3 regions of the uncultured Nisaea sp. genome follow, and region 1 is predicted to be linked to each of the others. Evidence: predicted binding sites of a transcription regulator. Region 1 holds the regulator's gene; each other region holds the start of a gene.
What was found. Region 1 encodes PhoB, which activates phosphate uptake and scavenging genes when phosphate is short. Its sites were predicted from a motif close to TNTCATAAAACTGTCA; they were not measured.

Region 1 (7,992 bases):
TGCGGGAAGACGGCAAGTTCATCGAAGCTGGCGAGAACGACAACCTGATCGTTCAGAAGCTGCAGGCTAACCCGGTTGCCATGGGCATCTTCGGCTTCAGCTTCCTCGACCAGAACAGCGACAAGATCAAAGGTGCGAGCGTTGCCGGCAAACAGCCGACCTTCGACAACATCGCATCCGGCGATTATGGCATTTCCCGCTCCCTCTTCTTCTACGTGAAGTCCGCGCATATCGGCGTGGTTCCGGGCATCGAGGAATATGTCGCTGAATTCACCAGCGAAAAAGCCATCGGCGACGACGGCTATCTGTCCGACAAGGGTCTGATCCCGCTGCCGGGCGCAGACCGCGAAAAGTATCGCGCTGCTGCCGCGAACAAAACCAACCTGACCATGTAATTGGTCTCGGGAGAGGCGGTCCGCCGCCTCTCCCCTGTCTTTATGGACCCGCACGGAACCGTGGATCCATAAAGACAGCGACTTAATGCGGCCCGGCACCTCCTGCCGCGGCCATGAGCAACCTCCGCCGGCGGGGCACTATGAACAGCTTTTTCCTTATTCTGGTTGTCATCGGACTGTCTGTCGTCGGCTACGCGATCGGCCGGGCAAGGTCCGTTTTCGCCGCATCGGGCGATGCCCGCATCCTGCACTCACTGCCGAGCTACTACGGCATGTTCGTCGCACTCGGTTGCGGACTGCCGGCAATACTTCTGCTGGCAATCTGGCTGGTGATCCAGCCGCAGATCGTCGATCACATGGTAATGTCGGGCCTCGATGCGTCGATCATGCCGCAAAGTGCGGACGACTATTCCCTGATGCTGACCGATATCCGGAACCTCTCCAGCGGTAATGCGACAAGCCGGGTGGCCAGCCCGGCCATTGTCGCCGCCACGGAGCGGTATCTGGCGCTGCAATCCATCGGCTTCTGGTCCATGGTCGGCAGCGTGGTCTGCATCGCGCTGCTTGGCCTCGCCTGGGCCCGCTCCCGGATCAGCCGGAACTTCCGGGCCCGCAACGCGGTCGAGAGTATCATCCGCGTCCTGCTGATCATCTGCTCCTTGATCGCGATCCTGACCACCGTCGGCATCGTCATGTCGCTGATCTTCGAGAGCCTGCGCTTCTTTGCCCGCATCCCCTTCTTCGACTTTCTCTTCGGTCTTCACTGGAGCCCGCAGACAGCAATCCGCGCCGAGCAGGTAGGCGCCTCCGGCAGCTTCGGCGCCGTGCCGATCTTCGCCGGTACCCTGCTGATCACCCTGATCGCGATGCTGGTGGCGGGTCCGATCGGTCTGCTCTCCGCGATCTACATGGCGGAATATGCCAATCCCAGGTTCCGCGCCATTGCCAAGCCGATGCTGGAAGTGCTGGCCGGTATCCCGACCGTGGTCTACGGCTTCTTCGCGGCCCTGACCGTGGCTCCGCTGATCCGGGGCTGGGGTGAGGGAGTAGGGCTCGACGTTTCCTCGGAAAGCGCCCTCGCGGCCGGTCTGGTGATGGGTATCATGATCATACCTTTCGTCTCCTCGCTCTCGGACGACGTGATCAATTCGGTGCCGCAGTCACTGCGTGACGGCTCCTACGGACTGGGAGCCACCAAGTCGGAGACCATCCGGCATGTCATCCTTCCGGCCGCCCTTCCGGGTATTGTCGGCGCCTTCCTGCTGGCTGTCTCCCGCGCCATCGGCGAGACCATGATCGTGGTGATGGCCGCCGGCCTCGCCTCGAACCTGACGGCCAACCCGTTCGAAGCCGTCACCACGGTGACAGTGCAGATCGTTACCCTGCTGGTCGGCGATCAGGAATTCGACTCCGCCAAGACACTCGCGGCCTTTGCCCTCGGTCTTGTGCTCTTCTTCATCACCCTCGGTCTGAATGTGGTCGCCCTTCGGGTGGTCCGGAAATATCGGGAAAAATATGACTGACGCGATCATGAACTCGAAGCCGAGCACCGAAATCCGCCGGACGCCACTGAGCGGGGACCGGCTGAAGAAACGCTACGCCGCGGAACGTCGCTTCCGGCTCTATGGCCTCGGCAGCATCATCGCCGCGGGCCTGATGCTGGTATTCCTTGTCGGAAGCATCACCGGCACCGGCTATACGGCGTTCCTGCAAACCTACATCAAGCTGAATATCTCTTTCGATCCGGAATATCTCGATCCGGCCGGAACAGGAGATGTCGAACAGCTGAAGACGGCCGACTATGGCGGTATGGTCAAAAAGAACCTGCGGGACAATTTCCCGGAGGTCACCGGCCGTTCGGACAAGCGCAAGCTTTACAATTTCGTCTCGCCGAACGCCGGGTTCGATCTGCGCAACATGGTCATCGAGGACCCGTCGCTTGTCGGCCAGACCCTTGATCTCTGGATCAAGGCTTCCGACGATATCGACATGCTGACCAAGGGCTATGTCGACCGGACCCTCGTGGAAGCCAATCGCCGGGTCACGGACACAGAGCTGAGCTGGTACGACAAGCTCGATTCAAACGACCGGATCGAAGCGCGCTTCAACACCGATTTCTTCATGAAGGCGGACAGCCGCGAGCCGGAAGAAGCTGGTATTCTCGGCGCCGTCACCGGCTCCTTGCTGACCCTGGTGATCACACTGCTTCTGTCCTTCCCGATCGGGGTGATGGCGGCAATCTATCTTGAGGAATTTGCTCCGAAGAACCGGTGGACCGACCTGATCGAGGTGAACATCAACAACCTCGCGGCCGTGCCCTCCATTGTCTTCGGTCTGCTTGGCCTCGCGATGTTCCTGAACTTCTTCGGCTTCCCGCGCTCCGCCCCGCTGGTCGGCGGCATGGTGCTGGCACTGATGACATTGCCGACCATCATCATCGCCGCCCGCTCCGCCCTGAAAGCCGTGCCGCCCTCGATCCGCGAGGCCGCCCTCGGGCTCGGTGCCTCGCCGCTGCAGGTCGTGACCCATCATGTGTTGCCGCTGGCCATGCCCGGCATTCTGACCGGCACGATCATCGGCATGGCCCAGGCCCTCGGTGAGACCGCACCGCTGCTGATGATCGGCATGATCGCCTTTATCGTCGACGTACCCGGCGGCTTCACCGATCCGGCGACCGTACTGCCGGTGCAGATCTATCTCTGGGCGGACAGCCCCGAGCGCGCCTTCGTCGAACGGACCTCCGCCGCGATCATGGTGCTGCTTGCTTTTCTGATTTTCATGAACATTGTGGCCGTCATGCTCCGCAAGAAGTTCGAACGGCGCTGGTAGAGGTAATTCCATGAGCGAGAAAAAAAAGATGGCTAAGTCCGACACCTCCCCGGCGTCGACAGCGACGTCCCCGAACGTGACGCCGAAAATGAAGGGCGACAAGGTCAAGGTCTTCTACGGAGAGAAGCAGGCCCTGATGGATGTCGATCTGGACATCAAGCCGAACGAAGTTACGGCGCTGATCGGCCCGTCCGGCTGCGGCAAGTCCACCTTCCTGCGCTGCCTGAACCGGATGAACGATGTCATCGACATCTGCCGCGTCGAAGGCAAGATCACGCTGGACGACGACGATATCTACGACTCCTCGCTCGATCCGGTACAGCTCCGTGCCCGCGTCGGCATGGTGTTCCAGAAGCCGAACCCGTTCCCGAAGTCGATCTACGACAATATCGCCTACGGCCCGCGCATTCACGGCACGGCCCAGAGCAAGGCCGATGTCGACGAGATCGTCGAGACCAGCCTGACCAAGGCGGGCCTGTTCGGTGAAGTCAAGGATCGCCTGCTGGAGCCCGGCACCGGCCTTTCCGGCGGCCAGCAGCAGCGCCTCTGCATTGCCCGCGCCATCGCGGTCAATCCGGAAGTGATCCTGATGGACGAGCCCTGCTCGGCCCTCGATCCGATCGCCACCGCGAAGATCGAAGAGCTGATTGATGAGTTGCGCGAGAACTACACCATCGTCATCGTGACCCACTCCATGCAGCAGGCAGCCCGGGTTTCCCAGCGCACCGCCTTCTTCCACCTGGGAGAGCTGGTCGAGGTTGGCGATACCGAGCAGATTTTCACCAACCCGAACGACTCCCGCACGCAGGGATACATCACCGGCCGGTTTGGTTAAGCGCGTTCACGGATCATAGTTTAATGGGTGCAAACGACCACATAGTCAGCTCTTTCGACGAGGATCTCGAGGCCCTCAAGGCCAAGATCGCCCAGATGGGCGGCCTTGTCGAAAGCCAGTGTGAAGCCGCCGTGCGAGCCGTACACCGGCGTGACCAGGCGCTCGCCCAGCGGGTCCGCGAAGCCGACGCTCCGATCGACCATCTGGAAACCGAGATCGAGGCCATGAGCCTTCGGCTGCTGGCATTGCGTCAGCCGCTCGGGGGCGATCTGCGCACGGTCGTGGCCAGCCTGAAGATCGTCAGCGACCTTGAGCGCATCGGCGATTACGCCGCGAATATCGGCAAACGGGCCATTGTTCTCAGCAGCCTGCCCGAGATCCCGCCGGCCAATGGCATCGTGCGCATCGGCAGCCTGGTCCAGTCCCTGATCAAGGATGTGCTGGATGCCTACGCGGACGACAATCTTGATCTCGCAATTGCCGCCTGGCACCGGGATGAGGATATCGACGAGCTCTATACCAGCCTGTTCCGAGAACTGCTGACCTACATGATGGAAGATCCGCGGAATATCTCCGCGTCCACTCATCTTCTGTTCATCGCGAAGAATCTGGAACGCATGGGCGATCACGCGACCAACATCGCCGAGACCGTGCATTTCCAGATCAAAGGCACGAAAATGCAGGCCGACCGCCCCAAGGGCGAGGATGCCAGCTATGTCGTGACGATGCCTGAATGAGAGCGTTCATATCGAGAGTTAGTGTCCTATGAACATGATGCACCCCAAAATCCTGATCGTGGAGGACGAAGCCCCCATCGTCACTCTGCTGCGCTACAATCTTGAGCGGGAAGGATTCGAAGTCCTGGAAGCCGGCGATGGCGAGGAAGCCATGCTGCTGGCCATGGAAAAAAGCCCCGACCTGATCCTGCTGGACTGGATGTTACCGCTTCTCTCCGGCGTCGAGGTCTGCCGCAGATTGCGCCGCACACCCGAAACCAAAGCCGTGCCGGTAATCATGCTGACAGCGCGCGGCGACGAGGGTGACCGGATCCGTGGCCTGAATGCGGGTGCTGACGATTACATCACCAAGCCCTTCAGCCCGAGCGAGCTGATCGCCCGGATCCGCGCCGTGCTGCGCCGGACGCGCCCGGCGAGCGACGCCGAAACCCTGGAATTCGAAGATCTCGAAATGGATCTGGCCTCCCACAAGGTGCGCCGGAACAGCCGGGAAATTCATCTCGGCCCGACCGAATTCCGGCTGCTGCGCTATTTTCTGGAGCATCCGGGCCGGGTGTTCTCCCGGGAGCAGCTGCTGGACCGGGTCTGGGGCCCCGACATTTATGTCGAGCCGCGTACCGTCGACGTGCATATCCGCCGTCTGCGCAAGGCCATCAATATCGAGGCGGAATCCGATCTGATCCGCACGGTCCGTTCCGCCGGATACGCTCTCGACCGGTCAACCGCACCGGCCTGAGCCCCATATCTCAGCTTATCGGTTTTCCGCCGGACACGGGCTCCGGCGGAAACATCCGCATCAGAACCAGCAGCAGGATCAGGCCGGGTACCGCAATCGCCGTCGAAGCGATGAAAAACCCGATCCAGCCAATATGATCCGTGACCCATCCGCCGCCGGAGCTGAGGATGGTGCGCCCGAAAGCCATGAAGGATGACAGCAGGGCATATTGAGTGGCTGTGAAGGCGACATTCGTCAGGCTTGAAAGATAGGCGACGAAGGCGGCCGTTCCCATGCCGCCGGTAAAGTTCTCAACCCCGATCGTCACCGTCAGCATCCAGATATCGTGCCCGGCCACGGCCTGCCCGACAAATACCAGGTTCGACAGGGCCTGCAGCACGCCGCAGAGCAGCAGCGCCTTCAGCAGCCCCATATGCTTCACCAGGGCACCGCCGGCAAACAACCCCACCAGCAGAGCGACAAGGCCGAACACCTTGGTCACCTGGGCGATCTCCGTCTTGGTGAAACCGAGATCGATATAGAACGGGTTCGTCAGCGTGCCGAGGAAGGCATCCCCGAGCTTGTAGAAAAGGATGAAGGCCAGGACCAGCAGAGCGCCCCGCCGCAACAGGAACTCCGAGAACGGGGTGAAAATCGCCCGGTGCGCCCATTCAGCGGCGGACTCATTCTCCCGTGTCTGCTTTTCCGCTTCCGCGCTGGCATCCGGCTCCGGGCTCACGAGAACCGCGCCCAGGCCAACCAACATCAGGCTCGCCATGGCGAGATAAGCCACGAACCAGCCAATCGCGTCCGCCAGGAAAAGCGCACCCGCCCCGGCAATAAGCATCCCGATCCGATAGCCGAAGGTCGAGGCCGCCGCACCGGCGCCCTGCTCGGATTCCGGCAGGGATTCGATGCGAAAGGCGTCGATCACGATATCCTGGCTGGCCGAGAAGAAGGTCACGGCAACGGCCATCAACGCCATCAGTCCAGGGTTGTTCACCGGGTCGGTGCCACCGAGCAGGATGATCGACAGCATCAGGGCAAGCTGGGTCAGGATCAGCCAGCTCCGCCGTCTGCCGAACAGACGGCCGAGAAGCGGCAGCCTCAGACTGTCCATCAGGGGCGCCCAGAAGAATTTCAGCGTGTAGGGCGTCCCGACAAGGGCAAACAGGCCGATGGTCGTCAGATCGACCCCGGACTCGCGCATCCAGGCGCTCAGGGTCGAAAAGGAAAGCAGCAGGGGCAGACCGCTGGAAAAGCCCAGCAGAAAAACGATCAGAATGCGGCGCTTCAGATACAGCGCCGCCGTCTCCGCAAGCCAGCCCCTGACGCTGGACATGGTCTCAGCCAAGCCGCGCCGCCAGAAGCTCTTTCAGATTGGCCTCCGGCCGGGCGCCGTAATGCGAGATGATTTCCGCCGCGGCAACACCGCCGGCCCGGCCCCAGTCGGCAGGCTCCAGGTCACGGCAATAGGCATGCAGGAAACCGGCGGCGAAAAGATCGCCCGCGCCGGTCGTATCGACGACCTTGGCCACCGGCTCGGCATCGATCACATGGACTTCCGATTTGTGCAGAACAACGGAGCCCTGCGCGCCACGGGTGATCGCCGCCGTCTCGCAGTTTTCCCGCACCTTCTGCAATGCTTCGTCGAAATCGCTCGTCTGGTAGAGCGACTTCAGCTCTTCCTCGTTGGCGAACAGGATATCGACATGGTGATCGACCAGCTCGAGGAAGGCATCCCGATGGCGGTCGACACAGAACGGATCGGAGAGGGTGAGCGATACCTTGCCCCCGGTCTCGTGCGCGGTCCTGGCTGCATTGATGAAGGCCTTCTTGGCTTCCGGCGGATCGAACAGATAGCCTTCCAGATAGACCACGCGGCTGTCCGCGATCAGGTCCGGATCGACATCCACCGGGCCAAGCTGCACGCAGGCGCCGAGAAAGGTGTTCATGCTGCGCTGGGCATCCGCCGTCACCATGATCAGGGACCGGGCCGTCGGCGGGCCATCCAGGGTCGGCGCCGTCTCGAAGCGCACACCAACCGCCGTGATGTCATGCCGGAAGACCTTGCCAAGAACGTCGTCCTGCACCTTGCCAATATAACCGGCCTTGCTGCCGAGAGAGGCGAGCCCGGCCGCTGTGTTGCCGGCGGATCCTCCGGACATTTCCATGCCGGGGCCCATCTTGCTGTAGAGCAACTCGGCGCGCTCCGCGTCGATCAGGTTCATTGCCCCTTTTTCGATGCCGTTTTCGGCCAGGAAATCGTCAGTGGCTTGGGAAAAAACGTCGACGATCGCATTACCGATACATGTGACATCAATGGACTTGGCTACCATCTGGAGCAGGCTCCCGGATACAGAACAAAAGAAAGGCGGCGGACGGCATGTCCGCTCATGCGCGCGACAAGGTACTGGAGCGGGGACGGCATGGAAAGGCCGCGATCACCGAATGCCGCCGCCGCTCTTGCGCGGGCAGGGT
Region 2 (7,992 bases), on a different contig from region 1:
CGGAGCCAGCGGTCGGTTGCATCAGCCCGGAGGCGCAACGCAGCAGGGTGGACTTGCCGGAGCCGGATTCACCGACAATCCCCAGCACCTCGCCGGGATAGAGCGAGAAATCCACATCCTCGCAGCCTATCTGGTGGCCGTATTTCTGGGTCAGGCCTTCGACTTCAAGCAAAGGTCCGTTGTCTCGCAGCGCCATCATTTGGCGGCTCCCTTCTTTGCGGGATTCTGTGGTTCGCCCTGATCGCCGACATGGCCGGCGTCGCGTCGTTCGGCGCAATAATCGCTGTCGGAGCAGACATACATCTTGCCACCGGCATCATCAGTGATGACCTCGTCGAGATAACTGTCTTCCGCCCCGCAGAGCGCGCAGTTCTCTTCCCAGGACTGGATGGTGAAGGGATGATCCTCGAAATCGAGACTCTTCACGTCCGTATAGGGAGGCACTGCATAGATGCGCTTCTCACGGCCGGCTCCGAACAGCTGGAGCGCGGCCATCTGGTGCATCTTCGGATTGTCGAATTTCGGGATCGGGCTCGGCGCCATGATGTAGCGGCCGTTTACCTGCACCGGGTAATTGTAGGCGGTCGTGATCCGGCCGAAGCGGGCGATGCTCTCGTAGAGGCTGACATGCATGACGCCATATTCCTCAAGCGCATGCATTTTCCGGGTTTCGGTCTCGCGCGGCTCGACCCAGCGGAGCGGCTCGGGGATCGGCACCTGATAGATCAGGATCTGGTCGTCGGTCAGCGGCTTTTCCGGAATCCGGTGCCGGGTCTGGATCAGGCTTGCCTCCGCCGTCTTCTCGGTCGTCTCCACGCCGGCCGTTTTGGCAAAGAAGCGCCGGATATTGACGGCGTTCGTGGTGTCGTCCGCGCCCTGATCGATGACTTTCAGCGTGTCATCCTTGCCGATTACGGCGGCGGTCACCTGCATGCCGCCGGTGCCCCAGCCATAGGGCAGTGGCATTTCCCGGCTGCCGAACGGCACCTGATAGCCTGGAATGGCGACACCCTTGAGGATCGCCCGGCGGATCATCCGCTTCGTCTGCTCGTCCAGATAGGCAAAATTATAGCCCTCGACCTGTTCGACCGGCTTGTCGTGCTCCGGCGCCTGCCAGGGTTGCGCTTCTTGCGTCATGCTCATGGATCTTGTCCTACTCGGCTGCGGCCAGTTCATCGTCATCGGTGCGTTCCGCCTTCTCGCGGGCCTCGATCTCCTTACGCAACTCGCGCACGGTCACGAGCTCGCCCTGGAAGTCGACGTAATGCGGCAGTTTCAGGTGCTGCACGAAGCCGGACGCCTCGACATTGTCGGAGTGGTAGAGGACGAATTCCTCGTCCTGGGCCGGAGCGGTGATCTCTTCACCGAATTCCTTGGCCCTGAGAGCCCGGTCGACAAGCGCCATGGACATCGCCTTGCGCTCGCAATGGCCGAAGGTCAGGCCATAGCCGCGGGTGAATTGCGGCGGCACCTTCGCCGAACCCTTGAACTGGTTCACCATCTGGCACTCGGTGACGGTGATCTCGCCGATCTCGATCTCGAAGCCGAGTTCCTCCGGCTCGAAGGAGACCGCGAGTTCGCCCATCCGGATCTCACCGGCAAAGGGGTGGTTGTTGCCGAAGCCGCGCTGGGTGGAATAACCGAGAGCCAGAAGAAAGCCTTCATCGCCGCGTGCAAGGTTCTGCAGCCGGGTTGCCCGGTCCGCCGGGAAGGAGGTGGATTCGCGGGTCAGGTCGGGCACCGGGCCATCCTCGTCATCCGGCAGATCAAGTTCGATCAGGCCTTCATGGTCGAGAAGATCCGCCACGCGCGGCATGCCGTCGGCGACAGGCTCGTCCGATTTCGGTGCTTCCGGTGTTTCGCCATTTGCCGCGAGCGTGAAGTCCAGCAGGCGGTGCGTGTAATCGAAGCTCGGCCCGAGGATCTGGCCACCCGGCAGGTCTTTATAGGTGGCGGAAATACGCCGGCGGATCTGCATGGCACCGGTGTTGATGGCTTCCGATGCGCCGAACCGGGGCAGGGTGGTGCGGTAGGCCCGGAGCAGGAACACCGCTTCCTGGATATCGCCATTCGCCTGCTTGATGGCCAGGGCGGCGAGATCGGGATCGTAGAGCGAGCCTTCGGTCATCACCCGGTCCACGGCAAGCGGGAGCTGTTCGCGGATCTGCTGAATGGACAGTTCCGGAACCCGGCGGTCGCCCCGCCGGATATCGGCAAGATAGTGCAGCGAATTCTCGATGGCCTTGTCGCCGCCTTTGACAGCTACATACATGGACCTATTCCTTTTCGCTTTGCAGGGTGATGTTGGTGGTGCGGGGCACTGCGACCATCTCGGCGCCGGACACGAAGACAAGGTCAATGCCGCGCGGGAAATAGCGTTGCAGCTTCGTGCGTGCCTGCCAGAAGGAGAGCGGGACGTCCGGCAGGCCAAGAGTGGTGCTGTCCTTGATGCCCGGGCCTCGCAGGGTGAGAGGGCCGCTTGCGGTGAGTGCTTCCACCTGGATGATCAGGGTGGCGCCCAGCTCGGGATATTCTTCCGTGCCCGTATTGAACGCGCCGGGATCCTCGGGCGCGCCATCCAGAATGGCGAAGGCGGCGTCCTTCGTTTCGGTGACGATCCGCGTGCCGCAATGGAATTTCAGATAGGTTTCAGCGGCCTCATTAGATAATGCGGGGCTGAGATAGAGCGGGGTTTCGAAATCGACCAGCGCCAGGGCGATGGCGGTCGCAGCCAGATCCAGTGTTTCCGGGCCTTCAATGTCTAGGTTGACCGTCTCGACGGTTCCCGGGCGGGCCATGGCGTCGAGCAGACGGCGGAACACCAGTTGGGACTGGCTGACCGGATCGGAAAATCCCGGCTTCAGAGTTTGGAATGCATTGTCCACGGACATCGATCAGTTCTCCCGCGCCACGGTAAAGAATTCGACTTTCGTCGCCGCGGCTTTCCGGCTGGCCGTATCGCGGCTCTGCTGGTGGCGGAGCTCCAGTGGCTTGATGATCGAGTGCTCGACTGTTTCCGCGCGTTCCTCGCGCTGCATCAGGGCATCGATCACGGCAGCAATCTCCGCATGCTCCTTGTTCCGGCCCGAGACATATCCGTGTCCGAGAACGCCGCTTTCCAGCCCGACGGAACAACGGGTCACCGTCATTTCACCGAGATTGAACCGGTTTCCGGTGCCCCCCATGCGGCCGCGTACCATGACCATGCCGATTTCTGCCGGGCGGATACGGGTCCATGACGGTTTGTCAGGCAGGTTTTGCCAGAGGCTTCGCAGATCCTCGAAGGAGGCCTTGGCGAGGATCGACATCCATCGCTTCCGTGCCGGTGACTGATGTTGTGGTGACTGTGTCCCCATCGGTCCGTCCTTTTCTCTCGACAAATTGCAAATTTGTCTAGATGTCTATATCTATCAATGTTATAGGGGTGTCGACGCACCTGCGCAACAGGGGCGCGGTGACATTTTGATGACTCGTCGGGTGAGGGTGTCTTGATTGAACGGAAAAGCGGCCAGTCTCTTTGGCGTCAGATCGCAAACAACATTTCCGATGCAATTCGCTCGGGCACGTATCCTCCGGGCAGCAAGCTGCCGACCGAAGCCGAGTTGTCACAGCAATATGGCGTGAACCGGCATACGCTCCGGCGGGCGGTCTCGGAACTTGCGGAGGCCGGTGTCATCCGGGTGGAGCAGGGGCGAGGGAGCTTTGTTCAGGAACATGTGCTGGACTATCTCGTCGCGAAGAAAACACGCTTTTCCGACAACGTCCTGCGGCAAAGGCGAACCCCGGGCGGCCGGACACTGCTTCTGACAGAGGAGGTTGGCGATCCGGCCATTCTGAAACAGCTTGGCTTACCCCGCGGGACCCGCCTTGTCCGGCTCGACCGCATAGGTGAAGTGGATGGCCGGCCGATTTCCGTTGGCAGTCACTATTTCCCGGCAGCGAAAGTTCCGGGATTCGCGGCATTGCACGAGGAGCTGGATTCAATCACGAAGGTTCTGACGCATTTTGGCTATGGCGAATACACCCGCCGGGAAACCCGTGTGACCGCCCGGATGCCGGATGCGGCGGATGCCGACCACCTGCAGCAACCGCGCAACCGGCCGGTGCTGGTGATCGAGTCCATCAATGTGGACCAGACAGGGATGCCCATTGAATATGGTTTCGCCCGGTACGCCGCTGACCGTTTCCAGCTTGTATTCGAGAGCTGAACGCCTTCGGAAACCAGTGTTCGTCGCAGATTCGAATGAAACTGATCGCAAAGCGATCCTTGACCTGCTATGGCGCGTCGCGCGAGGTATTATCAGCAATTCAACCTGCGCAAAGCGGGACGACAAAAGGGAGGCGGGAAACAATCCCGCCGATAGGATCGATGGCGACATCCACCTACGTTCTGCGTCTTGTTAAAGACGTGTTTTCTCCACATGCTGCCTCAAAACATCTGCCTGACGGATGCCGGATTGTTTATTGCAATACCGGTAATCTGAGTTTCGAGGGCGGCTCGGTACTGCAACCGGACGAAGCCCGGTTCATGCGGTCCGGCATGACCATACGGGCCGGGGCCGAAGGCGGCGAACTCTGGCGCTGGGAGCTGGACGAGGTCACGGCCGAGCCGCAACTGGATCTGGGTGAGGGCATCCGCAGCGAGATTGTCGAGTCGAACGAGGTTCCCACCGTGGAGAATCTCGATGACTGGCTGATCCGCTGCGACAGCGTATTGTTCCCGACGGGCGGCACTGCCGTTCCGCATAGCCATTTGGGACCGGGCATTCGCTGCATCCGTAATGGCAAGCTCACCCTTTCGACGGACAAGCTTTCCAAGGATTACCAACCGGGCGACGCCTGGTTTGAACCCGGCGCCCAGACCGTCTGGGCGGAAGCCTGCACGCAGGAATGCACCCGGTTCATCCGCGTGCTGCTGCTGCCAAAAGAAATCAAAGGCAAAAGTTCAATCCGTTATCTGAACGAAGCCGATCGCCGTAAACCTAAATCTCAACGATATAAGAGTTATGTAGATGAGCTCCTCTCCCTCAAGTAACAGTGCCGGCCATGGCCGTCTCGGTGGTCATATTCTTGTCGATGCGCTGGTTGAGGAGGGGGTAGACCTCGTCTTCGGCGTGCCCGGTGAGAGCTATCTCGCCGTCATCGACGGCCTGCAGGAGCGTAACGGTATCCGTACCGTGATGTGCCGCCAGGAAGGCGGCGCGGCCATGATGGCGGATGCTTACGGCAAACTGACTGGTCGCCCCGGCGTCTGCATGGTGACCCGCGGTCCGGGTGCGACCAATGCCAGTGCTGGCGTACATGTCGCGTTTCAGGATTCGACGCCGATGGTGCTTCTGGTTGGCCAGGTCGCGCGCTGGATGGTGGAGCGCGAGGCGTTTCAGGAAATCGACTATCGCCGGATGTTCGGACAGATGGCGAAATGGGTCGCGCAGATCGACGATGCGGCGCGCATTCCGGAATATATCAGCCGGGCATTCCACACGGCTGTCTCAGGCCGTCCGGGCCCCGTGGTTCTGGCGCTGCCCGAAGACATGCTGATGGATTATGCCGATGTGGCCGGTATCGCGCCCTATGTGCCGGTCGAGCCGCATCCGGGCCAGCAGCAGATGGCCGATTTCCGCTCCATGCTGGACAAGGCAGAGCGGCCGATCATGATCGTCGGCGGCGGCGGCTGGGATCGTCAGGCGTGCGAGCGGATCGAACAATTCGCGGTCGCCAATGGCGTTCCGGTCGGTGCGTCCTTCCGCTGTCAGGATTATTTCGACAACCGGCATCCGAATTATGTCGGCCATGTCGGGATCGGCATCGACCCGTCTCTCGCTGCCCGTATTCAGGACAGCGACATGGTCATTGCGCTCGGCACCCGGCTGGGCGAGATGACCACTGGCGGCTACACCATGTTCGACATTCCGCGTCCGAAACAGACGCTGGTGCATATCCATGGCAGCGCGGAAGAGCTTGGCCGGGTCTATCAGGCCGACATGATGATCAATTCCGGTCCCCGGGCCTTTGCCGAGGCTCTGGAAGCGATGAAACCGGTCGATGGCGGCAGCCGCTCGAAAAGTATTGCCCAGGGGCATGCCGATTATCTTGCCACGCTGGAGCCGCTGCCGGTTCCGGGTGATGTGCAGATGGGCGAGATTGCCGCCTGGCTGAACGCCACGCTGCCGGACGACGCGATCATCACCAACGGTGCCGGTAACTACGCCAACTGGATGCATCGCTATTACCAGTATCGCGGCTATCGCACCCAGCTTGCCCCGACCAGCGGATCCATGGGCTACGGCTTGCCTGCTGCCGTGGCGGCGGCACTGGTGCACCCTGACCGCGTGGTCGTCTCGATGAATGGCGATGGCTGCTTCATGATGCATGGCCAGGAACTGGCAACCGCCATGCAGCACGGCGCCAAGATCATCGCCATGGTGATCAACAACAACATGTACGGCACCATCCGCATGCATCAGGAGCGTGAGTTCCCGGGCCGGGTGAAGCATACCGACCTGCAGAACCCGGATTTCGCGGCTCTGGCAAAAGCCTATGGCGCGAACGGCGAGACGGTTCTGGAAACGTCGGAATTCAAGCCCGCTTTCGAACGGGCCCTGGCGTCGGACAAGTCGACCGTGATCGAGGTGAAGATCGACCCGGAGGCGATCACACCGAAAACCACGCTTTCGGCGATCCGGAAGGCCGCTCTCGAAAAGGCCAACTAGGCTCGGGTCTCTCCGTATCACCGTGCTTGCTTCAGGGGCGGCCTTTGGACTGGATCCATTGGCCGCCGTCTGAAGAACGAGATCTAGTCGTCGTCATCCTTTCGGTGCCTGCCGAGGGATTTCACGAGCTTGCTCCGTTGCTCCGGCGTCATCTGCTCGACGATATCGATCATGAAGGAGTGGGTTTCCGTCCGCATCCGGTCGAAGACCTCGTTCATGGATTCCAGAGCCTGAAGATAGGCCGTCCTGTCAAACGGCTCCTGCAAAAGCGCGTCCCGAATGGCGTCCCGCTTGGCGCGGGTGCTCTGGCGGGTCTCCCGCATGGTCGCGGAATGGGCTTTCAACCTCTCCTGAAGTTCCGGCGTCAGACTGTCCCCGAGAGCTTTCTCGATCATCCGGGTCATTGACGGTCCATGGCCCGGCCCTTTGGGCCCGCCGTGCCAGCGATCAAAGCGGCCAACCATGATTCCCGCGAAAAACAGGTTCAGGGCTATGGATACAAACAGAGCCAGAGCGAGAGTGCGTGTCCGGGTCCAGGTCATAGGAAATTCTCCTCAACGTCCGCGCCCAGCGCACGTTCAACTATCGTAACTTGATCACTCACGGTCGTGGTTGTCTCCGCCGGCAGGTCCGTGAAGGTCATGCCGACGATGAAACCGGCCGCGCTTGCCGCGACAAGACCCGCTGCGGGCTGCCACAAACCGCCGAACGGCCACAATGTATTCAGCAGCCCTTTCAGGTTCAGGCTTGCCGGCGCGCGGACTTCGGCCGGCGACGGGGCAATGGCTATTTCCGGAGTGGCCATCATGGCATCGAGTTCGAAATCCAGAGACGCGGCGTCGTCGAGGATGTCGTGGAGCGCTGGATGAGCCTCCAGGAGCTGGAGGGCCATGGGGCGTTCCCGCTCTGGCCATTTGGACGGATCGCTTCCGAAAGCGTCCGCCAGTTCCCTGAATCGTGCTTCGCTCATGCTTGTCATCAGTGTTCTCCGACAGCCGCTGTTTCAAATGTGCCGGACTGTTGGTCCTGCATGATCTCTTTCAGTTTCTTCCGTGCTCGCCGGAGCAGTGATTCCAGAGCATCTATACTGATATCCATCGTTTCCGCGGCCTCGTCGGCCGTCATATCCTTGAGATGGAAAAGCGAGATCGCGATTCTCTGGCGCTCCGGCAGAAGATCCACCGCATTACGCACGCTCGTCTCCGTTCTTTTCCGGGCGAGGGTCTGTTCAGGGCCGGGAGTATCATCCTCGATTTCCTGATCAGCGATATCGACCGTC
Region 3 (7,992 bases), on a different contig from region 1:
GGCTGATGACTGGCCTTCAAGGAAACGGGCAAGCATCCGGGCATATTCCTGCCGGTCCCCCAGGACCCGCTTGAGCCCCGTCTCGACGTCAATACTGTCATGCAGGTCGAAGCCGGGACCGGTCTGGCTGTCATTGTCCTGGGAGGGCAGAGTGTGCGAAAGCGCCCCTTCAATGCCAAGAACGCGATGCAGAACGGAATAGAGAATGTCCGGGTCGATCGGCTTGGCGATATGGTCATCCATGCCGGCTTCCAGGCAACGCTCCCTGTCACCGCTCAGGGCATTCGCGGTCATCGCGACGATGGGCACCGGCCAATCCGGGAAACGCTGGCGGATTTCGCGTGTAGCGGTAAATCCGTCCATGACCGGCATCTGGATATCCATGAGGATGGCGTCATATTGGGTGCTTTCCACGAGAGCGACAGCCTCGGCACCATTTTCCGCGATTTCAGGTGTGGCGCCAAAGGCGCGCAGCAGGCCGAGAGCCACGTCCCGGTTCAGCTCATTGTCCTCGACGACAAGGATACGGCGGCGGGCGAGGAACAGCGGCACGGGGTTGCTGGCGCCGGAGGGGTGTTTGGGGTTGGCCTCCACGGGATCATGCCGCAGGACCCGGAGCGCGGAATTGAACAGCTCGGACGGGTTGAGGGGCTTGATCAGGATCTCGTCGATCTCGGCCTCTGCCGCGGCATTCATCACATCGTCGCGGCCATAGGCCGTGGCCAGGACATAACCGGTTTTCTTGCCCGACAGGTTTTCTCGCCGCAAATGACGGATTGTTTCTATCCCGTCCATCTCCGGCATGCGCCAGTCCGCGAAAACAAGATCGAAATGGGCGCCGCTCCTGACCAGCTCGATTGCCGCCGGGCCGTTATCGACGCTTTCGACCACGAAGGACATCGATTTCAGCATCTCGCAAATGGCGTGGTTTGCCGATGCATTGTCTTCAACGACAAGGACTTTACGGCCCCGGAGATCACGGCTCGACAGGCGCTTTGCGCTTGATCGCTCCGCCAGCTCCAGTCGGAGATCGAGCCAGAATGTGGTCCCTTTGCCGGGCTCGCTCTCGACCTGAACGGTTCCGCCCATCATACCGGCGAGCCTTTGCGAGATGGCAAGCCCAAGGCCGGTTCCGCCAAACTTGCGTGTGGTCGACTCGTCCGCCTGCTGGAAGGAACGGAACAGTTTCTTCAATTGCTCGTCGGTGATGCCGATACCGGTATCGCGGACGGAGAACCGCAAGAGGGCCGAGGTTTCCGATTTTTCCAGCAGTTTGGTGGCGATGCAGACTTCACCGGTTTCGGTGAATTTGACGGCGTTGTTCGCCAGATTGATCAGGATCTGGCTGAGGCGGAGAGGATCGCCGCGAAAATTGCGCGGCAGATCCGTCGGGACTTCAAAGATCAACTCCAGACACTTGGCGGCGCTGCGTTCGGCCACGACCGAGGAAATGCTTTCCAGGATCTCATCAAGCTCGAAGTCGGTTTCCTCCAGGACAAGCTCGCCGGCCTCGACCTTCGAGAAGTCGAGAATATCATTGATGATCTTCAGCAGGTGACCGCCGGACTGGTGGATCTTCCGGGCATATTCCGACTGTATCCGGTCGAGATTGGTCCTGAGGAGCAGGTGCGCCATGCCGATGATCGGGTTGAGCGGTGTCCGGATCTCGTGGCTCATATTCGCGAGGAACAGTGACTTGGCCTTGTTGGCGGCCTCGGCTTCCTCGCGGGCCTGCACGAGTTCGGCATGGTTTTGCTTGCGCTCGGTGATATCGTTCATCACGCCGATATAGAGCGGCTTGCCCTCAAGCTGGGTCTCGCTGATGGCGAGATCGATCGGTACGGGGCTGCCATCCTTGCGGCGGCCGGTGACTTCCCGGCCGATGCCTATGATCTTTCGCTCACCGGTCTGCAGGTAATGTGCGAGATAATTGTCATGATTGTCCGAATGCTCCGCCGGCATGATCATCGAGATGTTCTGCCCGAGGACTTCTTCGAGCGTGTATCCGAAAGTCGCCGTCGCGCCCGGGGACCAGTGCAGGATGGTGCCCTGCTGGTTGATGGTCACGATACCGGCATCGATATTGTCCATGATGGCCTGGAGGCGGGCATGGTTGGCCCGCGCCTCCAGCTCCAGGACCGCCCGGCGATCGATTTCCTGTCTGAGTTCCGAAGCTGTCTCGAACTGCCTGCCGGCGAAGGCGGCGGCCAGTGTGGCGGCACCAAAACAGACCACCAGCAGCGTGATGACAATGGCCATGGTCGTCGGATCAAGGGTGCTTTCCGTCCCGAGCACGTTGGTCAGGGGAAAGAACAGGGCTGCCTGCATCGCCGTGTAATGCATACCGGCGACGCTGCAGCCCATGACGATCGCGGCAACCGGAATGGCCAGTGGCCGGAACGCATCCACGCTGCGGAGCAGGACGAGAATGCCAAGAGAGACAAAGGCCAGGACAACGGCAACCAGAACCGAGAGCGCGACCGTATAGACATCATACAGGAGCAGGGCATCGAGCCGCATCGCGGCCATTCCGGCATAATGCATGGCGCCGATGCCGCCGCCTTGCAGAACGGCGCCGATGGAGAGTTCGCGGAATGTGATCCTGTCGCCCCGGCTGATCACCAGCAGGGAGACCGTGCTGGCGAGCATCCCGGGCACCATGGAGATGAGCGTGATGAGCGGATCGTAAGAAATACCGCAGGGCAGGGAGAAGGCGAGCATGCCGACAAAATGCATGCCCCAGATACCGCCGCCCATGCAGCCGCCACCCGCGGTCAGCCAGGCGGCGCGCGCGCGTTTGCTTTTTGCCGCGGCAATGCGGGCGGAGGTCGACAGGGCGACAATCGCCGCTATAACCGCAATGAATACTGACAGCGCCACGAGGCCGGGGCTATAGGTCCCTGGCAGGGCATTGGCTGGCTCAAAAGCCTCTTGGATCGGGGCAAAAAAACGATCGAGATACAGGTTCATGGCGCTCGTCAACGAAGGAGTCTTCGTGCAATGGGGCTGCTGCGTGGACTGGCGGGATAGGAGGGAAAGTTTTGGCCCGATGCCTGCCTGCTGCTGCGCTGGAAGTCTGTTTCAAAACTCCGGAAGTAGCGCTCCATATGGCTGGGCCGGGCCATCCGGGTAACACTACGTGGACTCAATTCCATATAGTTAAGCTAAAATCCCTAATAGAGAGTTATCGGGGAGCCTTTTAAATTGATCAACATCAATTTTTCTTCTCATAAAAGCGGTGCTTACGGGTGAAGGGCCCCGGATGCGGGGGGCTTGAAGCAGAGCTCTGCTGAATCTTTCCTGGTCTCCTGGTGGTCCGGTCATCGCGTTCCGGGAAAGCCTGCCCCCTCCGGAGGCGTTTTGCCGTTGGCAACGGCGCGGCCATCCGTTAGGCAGAGAGCCGAATAATTTCTGCAGAAAGGTTGCATCCCATGACGGCACTGACGCGTGACGCGGTTCTCGGCTTTATCGGTGGCAGTGGGATTTACGAGATAGACGGCCTTTCCAATACGCGCTGGGAGGAGGTCTCCTCGCCCTTCGGGACGCCGTCCGATCAACTTCTCTTTGGAGAACTGGATGGCCAGAAACTGGTCTTCCTGCCGCGCCATGGGCGTGGCCACAAGCTGAACCCGAGCGGGATCAACTACCGGGCCAATATCGACGCGATGAAGCGCGCCGGGGTGACGGACATCATCTCGCTCAGCGCCGTCGGATCGTTGAAGGAAGAATACGCGCCGGGCCATTTCGTGCTGATCGACCAGTTCATCGACCGCACCTTCGCCCGCGAGAAGACGTTCTTCACGAACGGATGCGCCGCCCATGTTTCCTTCTCCCATCCGGTCGCCGAAAGGCTCCAGGCGGCACTGGTCGAGGCTTGCAGGACGCTTGGCCTGCCGCACAGCGTGAACGGGACCTATATCTGTATGGAAGGCCCGCAATTCTCGACCTTCGCGGAGAGCACATTGTACCGTTCCTGGGGCTGTGATGTGGTCGGCATGACCAACATGCCGGAAGCCAAATTGGCCCGCGAGGCGGAGATCCCCTATGCCACCGTTGCCATGGTCACCGACTATGATTGCTGGCATCCGGAGCATGACAGCGTGACGGTCGAGCAGGTCATCAAGGTGCTGACCGGTAACGCGGAAAAGGCCCGCGACCTTGTGCGGGCCGTTGTCCCGATGCTGGCGAAGCGGCCTGAAGTGGACGAGCAGGGCGGCGACAATGCGTTGCAATATGCCCTGATCACGCATCCTGACGCGCGCGACCCGGAACTGGTCGCCAAGCTGGACGCCGTTGCGGGCCGGATTTTGGATGCCTGACGCTCTCCGGTGGTGCTATCGGCCGAGGCAGGGTAAGGTGGTTCCGTCATGGAACGAACCTCGCAAGACAGCTCGTCCCGAGTGGGGCGGGTGGTGAATATTGGCACGGCACGGCTGGAAAACCTTTATCGGCGGGTCACGAAAGACCAGCCGGAAAGCCCGCGCTCGCTCCACGTCAAGAGCATCCTGGCGATGCAGAACGGCCGGCATGACGAGGCCGCCCAGCTGGTTGGCCAGGCCGCCCTGCTTGATCCGGCGGACGCGGATCACCAGCGCCAGCTCGGCATGACCTGCTTCGAAGCAGGCTGGCTGGAACCCGCCGCTACCGCCCTGAACCGCGCCATCTATCTCAACCCCTCCGATCCGGAGCCGTGGTTCACCCTTGGCCAGGTTTTCGATGCCGCCAGCAACAAGGACCATGCCCGGACCTGCTACGAGCAATGCCTCGCCCTGAACCCGCGCTTCCACGATGCCCGCATCGCAATGGCTGAGATGGAGTTGGGGTAGGGATAACTCTTCCTCAATCGATAGCCCCGCGCGCCGATTACTCCTTCATTTACCGTTCATGTCTCAGCAGAGATTACCCTGTGATCCCTGGGTCCCCACGTGCGTGGGGATGACGGATTTTTGTATGGGGACCAGCTCTCCCTCAACCGTCATCCCCGCGCATGCGGGAACCCGGAAGATCGAAGGACTGAGCCTTTAAAACAGGTGTGCATAGAGATCGTGCCATCGCGGGTTGTGGCGTTCGATCATCTCGAGCTTCCAGCGCCGCCGCCATTTCTTCACCTGCCGTTCACGCCTGATCGCGCTGTCCATCGAGACGTGTTGTTCGAAATAAACAAGCGTCCGCACGCCGTACCGGGCGGTGAAACCGGGCACGTTGCCTGATCGGTGCTGGGATACCCTGCCGGCAAGATCCGAGGTCACTCCGGTATAGAGCGTCCCGTTCCGCTTGCTCGCAAGGATGTAGACGAAGGGCTGCATGGTTGAGACATGGAAGGGACAGCCGTTCTTTTTGCCTGTTTGTCGCAGGGTTGATTCTACGATCCCTGGGTCCCCGCGTTCGCGAGGATGACGAATTTTGTGTGAGGTCTCTCCTCCCCAGCCGTCATCCCCACGCACGTGGGGACCCAGGGAACACATGCTCGTCCGTCATCGCACCGTACAGAAAGAGCTCAGCCGAGGCGCTGCCGGAGCGCATCGTGATGGGAGAAGATCTCGCTTGCGCCGGCCTCCCGCAGCATGTCGGGCAGGTCCGGATCGCCGCCGCTTTCCCCGACATAGCCCCAGACCGTTATACCGGCCGCCGCTCCGGCGGTGACGCCCGTCACGCTATCCTCAATGACGAGGCATTCTCCGGGGGCGGCGCCGAGTTGCGCGGCGGCGAAGAGGAACATGTCGGGCGCGGGCTTGCCGTTCTTGACATCCTCAAGGGAGATCACGTGCGGAGCGAAATGCTTGTAGAGGCCGGTGTGGCGCAGCTTGCGTTCCAGTGAGGCGGCGTGGCTGTTCGAGGCGACGGCCTTGGGGCGTGTGATGCTGTCCAGCAGGGCCTCGATGCCGTCGGTGGGTTTCAGCGCGCGCTGATACTCCGCCCAGGTTCCGTCCTTGACGCCGTCATAGCTGCCTGCGGGCAGCGGTTTGCCGAAGGTTTCCAGATATTCCTGCTCGACCAGTTCCGCGAATTGCGGCCAGGCCTTGCCCTTGAAGCGCTTGCTGTAGGCGTGCGGATCGTAATGCAGCCCGAGCCTGGCGAGGAAGCCTCTGTAGTAGGTCCGGAGTATCGACTCTGAATTGATGAGGACGCCGTCGCAGTCGAAGATGATGGCGGAGAACATGGGAGCATCCGGTCAGAAGAAGGGAGCTCCGGTTTACGCAATTACGGTGCGGCTGTCACCGCTGGATGGGCCGTTGCCGCTAACCTAAACAAAACTGTCATCCCGCTCCCGTTCGTCACCCCGGCGCAGGCCGGGGCCCAGTGATCGTGGAGCACGGCCAGTCATCCCCTGGGTCCCGTCCTTCGACGGGATGACGAAGAAGGAACGGGACGACGAAGGGGGGATGACGGGCCTATATCGGGATACGCGGAGCGCTTAGGCCGCCGCGTCGGCCAGGATGGCGAAGCGTTCCTGGTGGTGATCGGTATCGCCGAACAGGTGGTCGAGCATAACCAGCCGCTTGGCATAATGCGCGACCGGGACTTCCCAGGTCATGCCGATGCCGCCATGCAACTGGATGGCCTGCTCGCCGACGAAGCGGGCGTGACGGCCGATGCCGGACTTGGCGGCACTCACGGCAAGCTCACGCACGTCCCGGGGCTCGCCCAGACGGGCAGCGGCCAGGATGGCCAGCGAACGGGCTTCCTCAAGTGCGATCCGCATCTCGACGGCCCGGTGCTGCAGCACCTGGAACTGGCTGAGAGCCTTGCCGAACTGCTTGCGGGTCTTCAGATATTCGACCGTTGTATCGACCGCCATGTTCATGGCTCCGACGGCTTCTCCGGAGAGCAGGATGATGGCCCGGGCGAGAACTTCCTCGATGGCCTGGAAACAGGCGCCCGGCGTGCCGAGGACCGCGTCCGCGCCAACCTCGACGCCGTCGAGCGCGATTTCGGCGACACGGGTGCCGTCGATAGCCGGCGTGCTGTGCAGCTTCATGTTCGCCGCCCCCTTGTCGACCAGGAACAGGCCGATGCCGTCCTCGTCGTCATGGGCGCCGCTGACGCGGGCGGAAACGATCAGGGTGTCTGCCTCGCCGCCATTGAGCACCACGGACTTGCGTCCGGTGAGCTTCCAGCCGCCGCCGACTTTCTCGGCCGTGGCCCGGACATGGGCTGTCTCGTAGCGGCCGTCCGGCTCGCCATGGGCGAAGGCCAGCAGTTTCTCGCCGCCGACAACAGCACCGAGGATCTCTTCCTTCTGGGCATCGGAGCCGAGCAGTTCGACCAGCCCGCCGCCGAGCACCACGGTCGAGAGATAGGGCTCGACAACCAGGCCCTGGCCTATTGCCTCACCGACGATCATCAGATCGATGCCGCCGCCGCCGAGGCCGCCGAAATCTTCCGGGAACGGCACGCCGAGCAGGCCGAGTTCGGCAAGCTGGCCCCAGACCTCGCGGGAGAAGCCTTCCTCTGACTCGGAAATCTTCTGCCGCTTTTCGAAATCATAGGTCTCGCGTACCAGGCGCTCGACCGTGTCCTTGAGCATCCGCTGCTCTTCGCTGAGCGAAAAATCCATGTTCCTGATCCCTTAGAGTCCGAGCCCGGCCTTGGCGATGATGTTCTTCTGGATCTCGTTCGATCCGCCATAGATGCTGAGCTTGCGCATGTTGAAATATTGCTGGGCCTTCGGCGCCGCGTAATCGGGGCCGACAGGCTCACCGTTGAAGCCCTCGTCAAGCGCTTCCGACTGGAACGGCAGCGCGTAGGGGCCGAGGGCACGGCGGCTGAGGTCGGTGATCTCCTGGCGGATTTCGGTGCCCCGGATCTTCAGGATCGAGCTTTCGAGACCCGGTGCGCCGCCGGACTGGACTTCGGCCAGTACGCGGAGATTGGTCATTTCCAGCGCCAGCAGGTCGATCTCCACCTTGGCGAGGCGATTGCGGAACAGCGGATCCTCGAGCAGCGGGCGGCCGTTCTTCATCTGGTCGCGGGCGATCGCCTTCAGATGCA

Region 2: phnF (phosphonate metabolism transcriptional regulator PhnF) is a predicted target of PhoB. The motif match lies at 3,456-3,471, and genes of this name have one in related genera.
Region 3: AAC126_RS07600 (HAD family phosphatase) is a predicted target of PhoB. The motif match lies at 6,245-6,260, and genes of this name have one in related genera.

The regions. Positions count from the first base shown of each region.
Region 1 covers NZ_CAXBDC010000055.1:3,693-11,684, forward strand. The annotation lists gene AAC126_RS13145 (substrate-binding domain-containing protein) at 1-395, shown strand, start outside; gene pstC (phosphate ABC transporter permease subunit PstC) at 536-1,918, shown strand; gene pstA (phosphate ABC transporter permease PstA) at 1,926-3,224, shown strand; gene pstB (phosphate ABC transporter ATP-binding protein PstB) at 3,313-4,059, shown strand; gene phoU (phosphate signaling complex protein PhoU) at 4,083-4,796, shown strand; gene phoB (phosphate regulon transcriptional regulator PhoB) at 4,825-5,532, shown strand; gene AAC126_RS13175 (AmpG family muropeptide MFS transporter) at 5,543-6,853, opposite strand; gene AAC126_RS13180 (adenosine kinase) at 6,858-7,850, opposite strand.
Region 2 covers NZ_CAXBDC010000079.1:1,243-9,234, reverse strand. The annotation lists gene phnK (phosphonate C-P lyase system protein PhnK) at 1-199, opposite strand, end outside; gene AAC126_RS16115 (alpha-D-ribose 1-methylphosphonate 5-phosphate C-P-lyase PhnJ) at 196-1,137, opposite strand; gene AAC126_RS16110 (carbon-phosphorus lyase complex subunit PhnI) at 1,154-2,272, opposite strand; gene phnH (phosphonate C-P lyase system protein PhnH) at 2,277-2,891, opposite strand; gene phnG (phosphonate C-P lyase system protein PhnG) at 2,895-3,356, opposite strand; gene phnF (phosphonate metabolism transcriptional regulator PhnF) at 3,489-4,208, shown strand; gene AAC126_RS16090 (hypothetical protein) at 4,244-5,035, shown strand; gene AAC126_RS16085 (thiamine pyrophosphate-binding protein) at 5,013-6,713, shown strand; gene AAC126_RS16080 (periplasmic heavy metal sensor) at 6,797-7,255, opposite strand; gene AAC126_RS16075 (hypothetical protein) at 7,252-7,692, opposite strand; gene AAC126_RS16070 (sigma-70 family RNA polymerase sigma factor) at 7,692-7,992, opposite strand, start outside.
Region 3 covers NZ_CAXBDC010000024.1:26,789-34,780, forward strand. The annotation lists gene AAC126_RS07580 (response regulator) at 1-2,970, opposite strand, end outside; gene AAC126_RS07585 (S-methyl-5'-thioadenosine phosphorylase) at 3,432-4,319, shown strand; gene AAC126_RS07590 (tetratricopeptide repeat protein) at 4,368-4,826, shown strand; gene AAC126_RS07595 (GIY-YIG nuclease family protein) at 5,022-5,306, opposite strand; gene AAC126_RS07600 (HAD family phosphatase) at 5,498-6,160, opposite strand; gene AAC126_RS07605 (acyl-CoA dehydrogenase family protein) at 6,416-7,558, opposite strand; gene AAC126_RS07610 (acyl-CoA dehydrogenase family protein) at 7,571-7,992, opposite strand, start outside.